4 regions of the Serratia sp. Nf2 genome follow, and region 1 is predicted to be linked to each of the others. Evidence: predicted binding sites of a transcription regulator. Region 1 holds the regulator's gene; each other region holds the start of a gene.
What was found. The regulator PurR, encoded in region 1, represses purine synthesis genes. The targets are predictions, from matches to a motif close to CANGCAAACGTTTGCNTG.

Region 2: the regulator PurR is predicted to act here: its motif matches at 1,330-1,347, upstream of pyrD (quinone-dependent dihydroorotate dehydrogenase).
Region 3: the regulator PurR is predicted to act here: its motif matches at 2,092-2,109, upstream of purE (5-(carboxyamino)imidazole ribonucleotide mutase).
Region 4: the regulator PurR is predicted to act here: its motif matches at 2,026-2,043, upstream of glyA (serine hydroxymethyltransferase).

The regions. Positions count from the first base shown of each region.
Region 1 covers NZ_PYTW01000003.1:143,220-146,426, reverse strand. Annotated here, with positions in the region: gene punR (DNA-binding transcriptional activator PunR) at 1-771, shown strand, start outside; gene purR (HTH-type transcriptional repressor PurR) at 768-1,793, opposite strand; gene C9411_RS08465 (YnhF family membrane protein) at 2,118-2,207, shown strand; gene sodB (superoxide dismutase [Fe]) at 2,269-2,847, opposite strand; gene C9411_RS08455 (C40 family peptidase) at 3,047-3,207, opposite strand, start outside.
Region 2 covers NZ_PYTW01000009.1:189,033-192,239, reverse strand. Annotated here, with positions in the region: gene C9411_RS19590 (cell division protein ZapC) at 1-49, opposite strand, end outside; gene pyrD (quinone-dependent dihydroorotate dehydrogenase) at 226-1,236, opposite strand; gene ssuE (NADPH-dependent FMN reductase) at 1,495-2,073, shown strand; gene C9411_RS19575 (sulfonate ABC transporter substrate-binding protein) at 2,098-3,063, shown strand; gene ssuD (FMNH2-dependent alkanesulfonate monooxygenase) at 3,084-3,207, shown strand, end outside.
Region 3 covers NZ_PYTW01000005.1:206,117-209,323, forward strand. Annotated here, with positions in the region: gene C9411_RS13235 (sugar porter family MFS transporter) at 1-360, shown strand, start outside; gene purK (5-(carboxyamino)imidazole ribonucleotide synthase) at 425-1,492, opposite strand; gene purE (5-(carboxyamino)imidazole ribonucleotide mutase) at 1,489-2,013, opposite strand; gene C9411_RS13250 (UDP-2,3-diacylglucosamine diphosphatase) at 2,163-2,885, opposite strand; gene ppiB (peptidylprolyl isomerase B) at 2,896-3,207, opposite strand, start outside.
Region 4 covers NZ_PYTW01000010.1:55,902-59,108, reverse strand. Annotated here, with positions in the region: gene C9411_RS20390 (3-phenylpropionate MFS transporter) at 1-496, opposite strand, end outside; gene glyA (serine hydroxymethyltransferase) at 653-1,906, opposite strand; gene hmpA (NO-inducible flavohemoprotein) at 2,264-3,207, shown strand, end outside.

The sequences.
Region 1 (3,207 bases):
ACGCCGGCCGGCGCGTTGTTTATCAAGGATGCGCGAGTTGTTATCAAAAAAATGCTCGACACTCGCCGCCACTGTCAGCAGGTGGCTAACGGGTGGCGCGGCCAGCTGAATATCGCGGTCGACATCATCGTCAAACCGCAGCGCAGCCGCCAACTGGTGCTGGATTTCTACCGTCATTTCCCCGACGTCGAATTGATGCTGCAACCCGAGGTGTTCAACGGCGTGTGGGATGCCTTGGTGGACGGCAGGGCGGATATGGCGATCGGTGCCACCCGTGCGGTGCCGGTCGGCGGCGGCTTCGCCTTCCGCGACATGGGCTATATGAACTGGCTGTGCGTGGTCAGCCCGCAACATCCGCTGGCGCAGTTGACGGGGCCGCTGAATGACGATCAGCTGCGGCCGTATCCTTCGCTTTGCCTGGAGGACACCTCGCGCAATCTGCCCAAGCGCGTCACCTGGACGCTGGATAACCAGCGGCGGCTGGTGGTGCCGGACTGGACTTCGGCGCTCGACTGTTTGTGCGCCGGGCTGTGCGTCGGCATGATGCCGGCGCATCGGGCGCTGCCGCGGGTGCAGCGCGGTGAGTTGAAGGCGTTGCAGCTGCAGCAGCCGTTTCCTGCCAGCCCTTGCTGCCTGACCTGGCAGCAGGATAAACCGTCACCGGCGATGAGCTGGCTGCTGGCGTATCTGGGCGATGGGGAAACGCTGAATCAGGAGTGGCTGAGCGAGGTGGAACCGGAAGCCGCGCAGGCTTCCGGCGCGGGGGATTAGCGGCGGTAGTCGATGAACGGGCCGTCGGCGACCGAGCGGCGTTCGATCAGCTTCGGATGCACTTCGATCACCTGCGACTCTTCGCGTTTGCTGATAATGCGATCCAGCAGCATGGTGAAGGCCATTTCGCCCAGACGCTCTTTCGGCTGGTGAATGGTAGTCAGCGCCGGGGTGAAGTAGCGGGCGTTGCGCACGTTGTCATAGCCGATCACAGAAATATCCTGTGGCACCCGCAGCCCCAGCTCGTCGGCCGCGCAGATGGCGCCCATCGCCATGATGTCGCCGCCGCAGAATACCGCGGTCGGCCGCTGTTTTTGCGACAGGATTTGGTGCATCGCCTTGTAGCCGGACTCCGGCTCAAAGTCACCCTGGACGATCCACTCTTCGCGGATGTCGATATGCGCTTCCTGCAGCGCCTTCATAAAGCCCTGATGACGGCCGCCGCCGGTGTTGCGCGACAGCTGGCCCGGAATGGCGCCGATATCGCGGTGGCCGCGCTCGATCAGGTAACGGCCGGCCAGATAGCCGCCTTCGAACGCGTTATCGATGATGGTATCGGTGAAGTCGCCGCGCGCAGCGCCCCAGTCCATCACCACCATCGGGATATTACGGTAGTCTTCCAGCATGCCCAGCAGCTGATCGGGGTACTCGGAGCACATGACCAGCAGGCCGTCGACGCGTTTTTGCGCCAGCATCGCCAGATAGGCGCGCTGCTTATCCATATTATTGTGTGAGTTGCACAGGATCAGGGTGTAGCCCTTGCTGTAGCAGCTGTTTTCCACCGCCTCGATCACTTCGGCAAAGTAGGGCGCTTCGCTCGAGGTGGCCAGCAGGCCGATCGACTTGGTGTGATTGACTTTCAGGCTGCGCGCCACGGCGCTCGGCGAGTAGTGCAGTTCTTTGATGGCGGCCCACACGGCCGCTTTGGTCTCTTCGGCGACGAAACGAGTCTTATTGATGACGTGCGAAACGGTGGTGGTGGAAACGCCCGCGCGTTTGGCCACATCTTTAATCGTTGCCATGTAAGGAATGACTCCTGAACTCACATGTTTACAGCATGTAAGTGTGATGTTAATCGTTTGCCTACGTAGATCCTTCTCCAGAGAAGCGAAAACTGAGTTTTTAGTGTGTTGAAGTCTTCAGCGCTTAATCAGGAGGGGCATGGATGCCGGTACGCAGTTGTGAACTGCGAATTTTGTCGCATATTGAACAAAAGTGGAAGAGGTAATCGAGATTATAAACCGGGAAATGATAACAAGATTTTATCGGCGAACTGTGGGAAAATGATTTGACGTACTAATTGTGCGCCTTTTATCCTTAGGAAAGCCCATTTTAAAGGAGTTGTCATGGATACCGAATTGAAGATGTCGCTGTTCACCACCGTCTGCGCGTTGGCGGTCATTATCGCTTTCAGCTTCGTTGCCGCGTTGAACTGATTTACCCCCGGTTATAAAAAAGGCGCAGCCTGGCTGCGCCTCATCACCTCAGAACCTGCGCTTACGCTAGGTTTTCCGCGGCGAAGGTCCAGTTGACCAACGCCCAGAAGTTTTCCAGGTATTTTGGACGCGCATTGCGGTAATCGATGTAATACGCGTGTTCCCACACGTCAACGGTCAGCAGCGGTTTGTCTTCACCGGTCAGCGGGGTGGCCGCGTTGGAGGTGTTGACGATCGCCAGCGCGCCGTCCGGTTTTTTCACCAGCCAGGTCCAGCCGGCACCGAAGTTTTTCACTGCGGCATCGGTGAACTGCTCTTTGAACGCAGCGAAGGAGCCGAAGGATTTGACGATCGCCACCGCCAGTTCGCCCTGCGGTTCACCGCCGCCCTGTGGCGACAGGCAGTGCCAGTAGAAGGTGTGGTTCCACACCTGCGCGGCGTTGTTGAAGACGCCGCCGTCAGAGGTCTTGATGATCTCTTCGAGCGATTTGCCCTCGAATTCGCTGCCTTTCACCAGGTTGTTCAGGTTAACCACGTAGGTGTTGTGGTGTTTGCCGTAGTGGTATTCCAGGGTCTCGGCGGAGATGTGCGGCTCGAGCGCGTTTTTCTCATACGGTAATGCAGGTAATTCAAACGACATTGCTTCCTCCTTTACAGCGCCATTCGCTTCCCGCCGGGGCGAGAGTCATATGGGCCGTTTTTTATTGTGGTCTTTCAATCTTAACAATTTTCATCATAAAAAACAGGAAGAAAAGCGAGAAATGCGCGTGGGGTGGTGCGATGGGCGAGAGCTTGAACAGGCGGTTGCGACCCAGGCCGCAACCGCGCAGAGCAGGGCATTAACGAATGGTTTTCGGCGTCACTACGCGGCGTGCGCCGATGTAGTGGTTCTGCCAATAGTCATTGTCGAGCTGGCTGATGCGGATCTCTTCGCCGGTGCGCGGCGACTGGATGAATTTGCCGTTGCCCAGGTAGACGCCAACATGGTCCGCCACGCCGC
Region 2 (3,207 bases), on a different contig from region 1:
GTTCGGCATCAAAATACCAACGCCAATTATCGTCAGGTTTTATCTTCATTTCGTATCCTTCTCGCTGCCTATGCCAACGCCGCACTCACCCTAAAAGGCGATTTTATCACCGATAAAATAGCTTAAACATCGGATAATTCCGCGAACGATATTTATGCTAACGAACAAAATATAGACGAGCCGGGGGCAGAAATAAACCCCCGGAATAAAATGAGAGGAAAAATATTAGATATGGGTAACGATATCTTTAATCAAACGCGGGCCGTGATAGATAAATCCGGAATAAATTTGCAGCAGGCTCGCGCCGGCCTCCATTTTTTCACGCGCCGCCGTCAGCGAATCGATGCCGCCTACGCCGATAATCGGCAGGCGCCCTTGCAGTTCGGTAGAGAGACGGCGGATCACTTCCGTGCTGCGTGATTGCAACGGACGCCCACTTAACCCGCCCGCTTGTTCGCAGTAATTTAACCCTTGGATCAATTTTCGATCCAATGTGGTATTGGTGGCGATCACGCCATCGATATTATGCCGCACCAGGCTATCGGCAATTTGGATCAATTCTTCTTCTGAAAGATCCGGCGCGATCTTTACCGCTACCGGCACATATTTGTGATGGCGCGCATGTAATTCCTGCTGCTTATTTTTAATCGCAGCCAAAAGATCGTCCAGCGCTTCGCCATACTGTAAGGATCGTAACCCCGGCGTATTCGGTGAAGAGATGTTAATCGCGATATAACCGGCATACGGATAAACTTTATCCATGCAGATCAAATAATCGTCCTTACCCTGTTCGACCGGGGTGTCTTTATTCTTGCCGATATTGATCCCAAGAATGCCGCCGAAATGGGATTTCTTAACGTTTTCAACCAGATTGTCCACGCCATGGTTATTGAACCCCATGCGGTTGATCAGGCCTTCCGCCTCAACCACGCGGAACAAACGCGGCTTGTCGTTGCCCGGCTGCGGGCGCGGCGTCACGGTGCCGACTTCCACATGGCCAAAGCCCATCGCGCCGAACGCATCGATGCACTCGCCGTTTTTATCCAGACCGGCGGCCAATCCCAGCGGATTTTTAAACGACAGCCCCATGCAACTGACCGGTTTGGTCGGCACGGACTGGCGGACAAGAAACGCTAATGGGGTGCCGGCAATACGGCTGAGCTGACGAAAGGTCACTTCGTGCGCACGCTCCGGATCGAGCTGGAACAACGCTTTCCTGATGAGGGGGTAGTACATGGACTCTCCTGATTTCCCGGTTGCAAACCGGGGGCGTATTATCCGGTATCCCCCGCCTAATTGGAATTGATTAAAGGCAAAAAAAGCCGTTTTTACGCAACCGTTTTCCCTCTTCACCGCCAAATCGGCGCCAATCCGCTTTTGCGCATATCCAAATCAAAAAATGAGATTTAAAAAACGCGCCCGGTTGCTGGTAGTTTTAAAACACTTCTCATTGATTTTCTAATTAAACCTAACTTTTAGTTATAAGGAGTGGCAATGCGCGTTATATCACTGGCCGGCAGCCCACGCATCCCATCACGTTCCGCGGCGCTGCTCGCGCTGAGTCAGAACTGGCTGCGGCAGCAAGGGGTGGAAGTGACGGCTTATACCCTGCACGACTTCGACGCCGAAGATCTGCTGTACGCCAACTTCAACAGCCCGGCGATCAAGGCGTTTGCCGACCAGTTAGCGCAGGCCGACGGCCTGCTGATTTCCACGCCGGTTTATAAAGCGTCGTTCTCCGGCGCGCTGAAGACCTTACTGGATCTGCTGCCGGAACGCGCGCTGGATCATAAGGTGGTGCTGCCGCTGGCAACCGGCGGTTCTGTCGGTCACATGTTGGCGGTGGACTATGCGCTGAAACCGGTGCTGGCGGCGCTGAAAGCGCAGGAAGTGCTGCACGGCGTATTCGCCGACGACAGCCAGATCCAATTGACCGGCGAAGGCGCCACGCTCACCGACGCCGTCGCCGCCCGGTTGGAAGAAGCGCTCGCCAGTTTCTATCTGGCGCTGGGCCGCCGCAAACCGCCCGCGCTGCGCGTCGCCTCGCCGCTGGCGGCGCGTCAGACTGCCTGAAAAGCCTGGAAAAGGAGAGCCTGAATGAAAAAACGCATCGCTTTACGCCGCTGGCTGAGCGCCGCTACCCTCACCGGCTTGCTGTCGCTGGTCTGGGCCAATGCCGCCGCAGCGCAGGATCCGGCGCAGTTCCGCATCGGCTACCAAAAAGGATCAGTCAGCCTGGTGCTGGCGAAGAGCCACCGGCTGCTGGAAGAACGTTTCCCCGCCACCCGCATCAGCTGGATCGAGTTTCCCGCCGGCCCGCAGATGCTGGAGGCCTTGAACGTCGGCAGCATCGATCTGGGCAGCACCGGCGATATTCCGCCGATCTTCGCGCAGGCTGCCGGTGCGGACCTGCTGTATGTCGGCGTTGAGCCGCCCAAACCCAAGGCGGAAGTGATCCTGGTGCCGGAAAACAGCCCGATCAAAACCGTCGCCGATCTGAAAGGCCATAAGATCGCCTTCCAGAAAGGATCCAGCTCGCACAACCTGCTGTTGCGATCGCTGCAAAAGGCCGGACTGCAGTTCACCGATATCCAGCCCGCCTATCTGACGCCCGCCGATGCGCGTGCCGCCTTCCAACAGGGCAACGTCGACGCCTGGGCCATCTGGGATCCTTATTATTCCGCCGCGCTGCTGCAGGGCGGCGTACGGGTGCTCGGCGACGGCACCGATCTGAACCAGACCGGTTCCTTCTATCTGGCGGCGCGCCCCTATGTTGAAGCCAACGGCGCCTTTATCAGCCAGGTCTTGACGGTGCTGACCCAGGCCGATGCGCTCACCCGCAGCGACCGGGCGCAAAGCGTGGCCCTGTTGGCCAACGCCATGGGGCTGCCGGAGCCAGTGATCGCCAGCTATCTGGATCACCGCCCGCCGACCGCCATCACACCGCTCGATGCGCAGACGATCGCCGCGCAGCAGCAAACCGCCGACCTGTTTTACGCCAACCGGCTGGTGCCGGTGAAGGTCGACATCTCGCAACGCATCTGGCGCCCAAGCGCGCAATAAATCATGGGAGAGCATTGACGATGAGCCTGAACGTTTTCTGGTTTTTACCCACTCACGGCGACGGCCACTATCTTGGCAGCGCACAGGGGGCGCGCAGCGTCGATCACGGTTATTTGCAACAGATTGCCCAGGCGGCGGATCGGC
Region 3 (3,207 bases), on a different contig from region 1:
GCGGCGGAGCAATATTTCGCCATCGTCATGCTACTGATGTTTATCGTCGGCTTTGCCATGAGCGCCGGCCCGTTGATTTGGGTGCTGTGCTCAGAGATCCAGCCATTGAAAGGCCGCGATTTCGGCATCACCTGTTCCACCGCCACTAACTGGATCGCCAATATGATCGTGGGGGCGACATTCCTGACCATGCTGAATTCGTTGGGTAGCGCTCACACCTTTTGGGTCTACGCGGGGCTTAACGTGCTGTTTGTTTTCATCACGCTGGCGCTAATCCCGGAAACCAAAAATATTTCGCTGGAACACATTGAACGCAATCTGATGGCCGGCAAACCGTTGCGTAACATCGGCTCACGTTGATCTTTGCGGCAATAAAAAAGGTTCAGCCTGGGCTGAACCTTCTTCTTTTCGGCGGTGTAAACCGTTAAGCCAGCTTCTGCTGTGCCCAGGCCAGCCCGCTTTGGTATTCGCCCGGCAGCAGCGGCGCCAGCGCCTGCAGTGCCTGGCGCAGATCGGCGGCGCTCGGGTCGTTCAGATTGAGATGGCCGACCTTGCGGCCCGGGCGCACCTCTTTCTCATACCAGTGCAGATGCACCAGCGGCAGCGACAGCCACTGTTCGTTGACGGCGGTGCCGATCAGGTTGACCATCACCGACGGTGTGCTCACCACCGGCTGCGGCAACGGCAGGCCGAGGATGGCGCGCAGATGCAGTTCGAACTGGCTGATGGACGCGCCGTTTTGCGTCCAGTGGCCGCTGTTGTGCACGCGCGGCGCCAGTTCGTTGATCAGAAGCCGATCGCCGACGATAAAGCACTCCATCGCCATTACGCCGACGTAGTTCAGCTCGTTCAGGATCGCCGCCAGCATCTGCTCGGCCTGTTGCTGCAGCGCCGCGTTGGGCTGCGGCAGCGCCACGCTGGTGCGCAGGATGCCGTCTTCATGCAGGTTGTGGGTCAGCGGGTAGAATACCGAACGGCCGTCGTGGCCGCGTGCGCCCACCAGCGATACTTCGCCGGAGAAATTGATGCCTTGCTCGACGATGCACTCGCCATAGGCGTCGGCCGGCAGTTCGGCTTCCTGGCCCGGACGCAAACGCCATTGGCCGCGGCCGTCATAGCCGCCGACTCGGCGTTTGACGATCGCCAACTCGCCCAGCGAAGCGAATACCTGCGGCCATTCGGCGGCGCTCGCCAGCAGCTGCCACGGCGCGGTCGCCAGGCCGAGCTGGTCGAGCAGCTGTTTTTGCGTCAGGCGATCCGCCAGACGCGGAAAGATGTCGCGGTTGACGAAGGCGCTGTGGGTCGCCAACTCGCGCGTCAGCGCGGTTTCCGGCCAGCGTTCGATCTCGGCGGTAATGACGCTGTTCTGATACGGCACCGCCTCGGGTTCGGCATCGATGCCGACAGGGTAAACGGCGATGCCCAGCGGTTCGCCGGCCTGGCGCAGCATGCGCCCCAGTTGGCCGTTGCCCAGTACGCAAACCGGCTTCATGCGTCCTCCCGCGGATCGGGGTGGTTCAAGACGTCTTCGGTCTGCGCCCGACGCCAGTCCGCCAAACGCTGCGCCAGCGCGGCGTCGTGCAGCGCCAGGATCTGCATCGCCAGCAGCCCGGCGTTGGCGGCGCCGGCTTTGCCGATCGCCAGCGTGCCCACCGGAATGCCGCGCGGCATCTGGACGATGGAGTACAGGCTGTCTACGCCGCTCAGCGCGGCGCTTTGCACCGGCACGCCCAGCACCGGCACCAGGGTTTTAGCCGCCAGCATGCCCGGCAGGTGCGCCGCACCGCCGGCGCCGGCGATGATCACGTCAAAACCGTTGGCGGTAGCCTGCTCGGCGAAGCTGAACAGCTTGTCCGGCGTGCGGTGAGCGGAAACGACTTCGACATGGAAGGGGACATCGAGCTGGGTCAGGACTTCGGCGGCGAACTGCATGGTGGCCCAGTCACTTTTCGATCCCATTACAATTGCGATTTTCGCCCCGGTAGTGGCGGCTGAAGCGGCGTTGGCTCCCATGGGTGTAAGGCTCCTGTGATTTTTCTGGCGTCGGCTGAGGGCCGAATGAGGGCGTAGAGCATACCATGAGCGCACGACGAGGAAAACGGTTGCGTCGCCGGTTTTCAGCGCCGAAAGCGCGAATTTTCACTCGCGCGCCAGCCCGGGGCTCAGAATGGGAATTGGATCAGCTCGACGGCATCGGCGCTGACTTTGATCATCGATCCTTCGACGTGCCAGGCGCCCAGCACCGCGCGATGGGCTTCGCCGTTGCTCAACGCCAGCCGGTGCACCGCTGGGCGATGGGTATGGCCGTGGATCATCCAGTGCACGTCGTGGTGCAGCATCGTCTGTTCGACTGCCTGCGGGTTGACGTCCATGATGGCGTCCGACTTGCCCTGGTTGGATTGCTGGCTGCGGGCGCGCATGTTGGCGGCGATCTTCAGTCGCCAGCGCAGCGGCAGCGCGAGGAACAGTTTTTGAATCAGCGGGTTGTGCACTTTACGGCGGAATTGCTGATAGGCTTGATCGTCGGTGCACAGGGTGTCGCCGTGCAGGATCAGGATCCTGCGGCCGTACAGCTCCAGCACTTTTTCTTCCGGCAGCAGCTGCATGCCGCTGGCGCGAGCGAAGCGCTTGCCGAGCAGAAAATCGCGGTTGCCGTGGATGAAGTAGCAGGGCACGCCGGCCTGTTGCAGCGCTTTCAGCGCCGCGGCGATCTCCGCGTGCAGCGGCTCGGGATCGTCGTCGCCGATCCAGGCTTCAAACAGGTCGCCAAGGATGTACAGCGCGTCGGCGTGCACCGCTTCGCGCCGTAAAAAACGCAGAAAACCGGCAGTGATTGCCGGTTCCTGTGCGCACAAGTGCAGATCTGCGATGAACAGCGTACTCATGCAGCCGCGATTACTCGCTGACGGTCACGCTGTTGATCACCACGTCTTCTACCGGTACGTCCTGGTGCATGCCGCTACGGCCGGTTTTCACGCCTTTGATCTTGTTGACCACGTCCATGCCTTCAACCACTTCAGCGAACACGCAGTAGCCCCAGCCCTGCACGTTTTCGCCGCGGAAGTTGAGGAAGTCGTTGTCAGCCACGTTGATGAAGAACTGTGCGGTGGCGGAGTGCGGATCGTTGGTACGCGCCATTGCCAGGGTGCCGATGGTGTTTTTCAGACCGTTGTTGGCTTCGTTCTTGATAGTCGCATTGGTCGCTTT
Region 4 (3,207 bases), on a different contig from region 1:
TGAAGATCAGGCTGTAGAGAATCGCGTTATGGCCCCACACCGCCACCAGCTGCCCGGTCAGCGCCGAGCCGATGACGAACGCCAGCGAGCCCCACAGCCGCACCCGGCCGTAGTCCATGCGGATCTGCTTTTGCCAGGTGGCGGCCAGCGCGTCGGTCAGCGGCACCAGCGGCGAGAAGAACAGGTTGAAACCCGCTATCACCAGCATCAGCCAGCCCCAACCGTTGCCGAAACAGAAACCGACCGCAAAGGCCAGGGTCAGCAGCGCCAGCAGGCGCAGGGCGGAGACTAAATGAGAGGGATCTTTAACGCGGGGAGCAATCAGTAAGCTGCCGAGGAAGCGGGCCACCAAGCCGGCGCCGAGCAATATGCCGATGGTTTCGGGCGCGATGCCCTCGCCTTTCAGCCACACGCCCCAGAACGGTAAGAAGATACCGTAGGAAAAGAAGTAGGTGAAATAACTGAGCGCGAGCCAACGCGTGGATTGCAGAACCATGATCCCTCCGGAGTGAGGGCAATACTTTGACAGAGCTCACACCGCCCCGCAATCTTCATTCCACTTCAATGCGTTAGAGTGCCAGACAGCTCACAGTTTGCCGCGAGCGGCCACAAAAAAACCCGCCGCAGCGGGTTTTGTCGGGCGAAAGCGGGATTATGCGTAAACCGGCAGGCGGGCGCAGATATCCAGCACTTTCTTCTTGGTGCGTTCAATGGTGGCTTCATCGTTGATGTTGTCCAGCACATCGCAGATCCAACCGGCCAGTTCGCGCACGTCGGCTTCTTTAAAGCCACGACGGGTGACGGCCGGGGTGCCGATACGCACGCCAGAGGTGACGAACGGGCTCTTAGGATCGTTCGGCACGCTGTTTTTGTTGACGGTGATGTTGGCGCGGCCCAGGGCGGCGTCCGCTTCTTTACCGGTCAGGTTTTTGTCGACCAGATCCAGCAGGAACAGGTGGTTATGGGTGCCGCCGGAGACCACTTTGTAGCCGCGCTGCAGGAACACGTCCACCATCGCCTTGGCGTTGACCGCCACTTGCTGCTGATAAACCTTGAACTCAGGCTCCATCGCTTCTTTCAGCGCCACCGCCTTGCCGGCGATCACGTGCATCAGCGGGCCGCCCTGGCCGCCAGGGAACACGGCGGAGTTCAGCTTCTTGTACAGCTCTTCGTCGCCGCCCTTCGCCAGGATCAGACCGCCGCGCGGACCCGCCAGGGTTTTGTGGGTGGTGGTGGTGACGATGTGCGCGTGCGGTACCGGGTTCGGGTACACGCCGGCGGCGATCAGGCCCGCTACGTGCGCCATGTCGACGAACAGGTAAGCGCCGATGCTGTCGGCGATTTCGCGCATTTTGACCCAATCAACCACGCCGGAGTAAGCGGAGAAGCCGCCGATGATCATTTTCGGCTTGTGGGTTTGCGCCTGCTTGGCCAGATCGTCATAGTCGATTTGACCTTTGTCGTCGATGCCGTAAGGCACCACGTTATACAGTTTGCCGGACAGGTTGACCGGGGAACCGTGGGTCAGGTGGCCGCCGTGCGCCAGGTTCATGCCCAGAATGGTGTCGCCCGGCTGCAGCAGCGCGGTGTACACGGCGAAGTTAGCCTGGGAGCCGGAGTGCGGCTGCACGTTGGCGTAATCGGCGCCGAACAATTCTTTGGCGCGATCGATAGCCAGCTGCTCAACGATATCCACGTATTCGCAGCCGCCGTAGTAACGCTTGCCCGGATAGCCTTCAGCGTATTTGTTGGTCAGCTGGGAACCCTGAGCCTGCATCACGCGCGGGCTGGTGTAGTTCTCAGACGCGATCAGCTCGATGTGCTCTTCCTGACGCACCACTTCCTGCTCCATGGCACGCCACAGTTCCGCATCGTAATCGGCAATGTTCATTTCACGCTTTAACATCCGGCATCTCCTGACTTAAATCAGCTAACTAAAAAATCACCAAATAACTACCCGTTTGGGTTCTGGGCCACAGTGTAAACCGTTTCGCCCCACCGAAGATAGGTCTTGACAGAGGTTTTTACGCAAACGATTGGCATAAGGTGGCGCAAGGCTTTGATCCGCGAAACACCGCCGTTTATCAACGGACATTTCCTCATGCGAACAATGCGCTTTTTTCATGTTCTGTGAGCGCGATCGACGCCCGAAGAACACCGCAACGAAAACAAGGGTATTTACAAGCGACGCGGAACCCAATAAGATGCATTTAAAATACATCATTAAAATTATCGTCAAGATCCCAACCCAAGGAGCGCTTCCATGCTGGATAGCCAAACCATCGCCACCGTGAAATCCACCATTCCCCTGCTGGCTGCGACCGGGCCGAAGCTGACCGCCCACTTTTACGATCGCATGTTCGCGCACAACCCGGAATTGAAAGACATTTTCAACATGAGCAACCAGCGCAACGGCGATCAGCGTCAGGCGCTGTTCGACGCCATCTGCGCCTATGCCGCCAACATCGAGAACCTGGCGGCGCTGCTGCCGGCGGTGGAGCGCATCGCGCAGAAGCATACCAGCTTCAATATCCAGCCGGAGCAGTACAACATCGTCGGCGGTCACCTGCTGGCGACGCTGGACGAAATGTTCAGCCCGGGTCAGGAAGTCCTGGACGCCTGGGGCAAGGCCTACGGCGTGCTGGCCAACGTATTTATCCAGCGTGAAGAGCAAATTTATCAGCAGAGCGAAACCGACAACGGCGGCTGGCGCGATCTGCGCGCGTTCCGCATCCTGAAGAAACAGCCGCAGAGCGACGTGATCTGCAGCTTCGTGCTGGCGCCGGTGGACGGCGGCCGGGTAGCGGACTTCAAACCGGGGCAATACCTGGCGGTCTACATCAAGCACGACAGCCTGGAACATCAGGAAATTCGCCAGTACTCGCTGACCACCTCGCCGAACGGCGAGTTCTACCGCATCGCGGTGAAGCGTGAAGATCAGGGGAAAGTGTCCAACTACCTGCACCAGCAGGCGCAGGAAGGCGACGTGATCTACATCGCCCCGCCGCACGGCGACTTCTTCCTCGACGTGGCGCCGACCACGCCGGTGGCGCTGATCTCCGCCGGCGTCGGCCAAACCCCGATGCTCGGCATGCTCAACACCCTGCACGACAACCAGCATCAGGCGCAGGTCCACTGGCTGCACGCGGCGGAAAACGGCAGCGTGCACGCCTTTGCCGATGAGGTGGCGGATATTGCCGGGCGCAT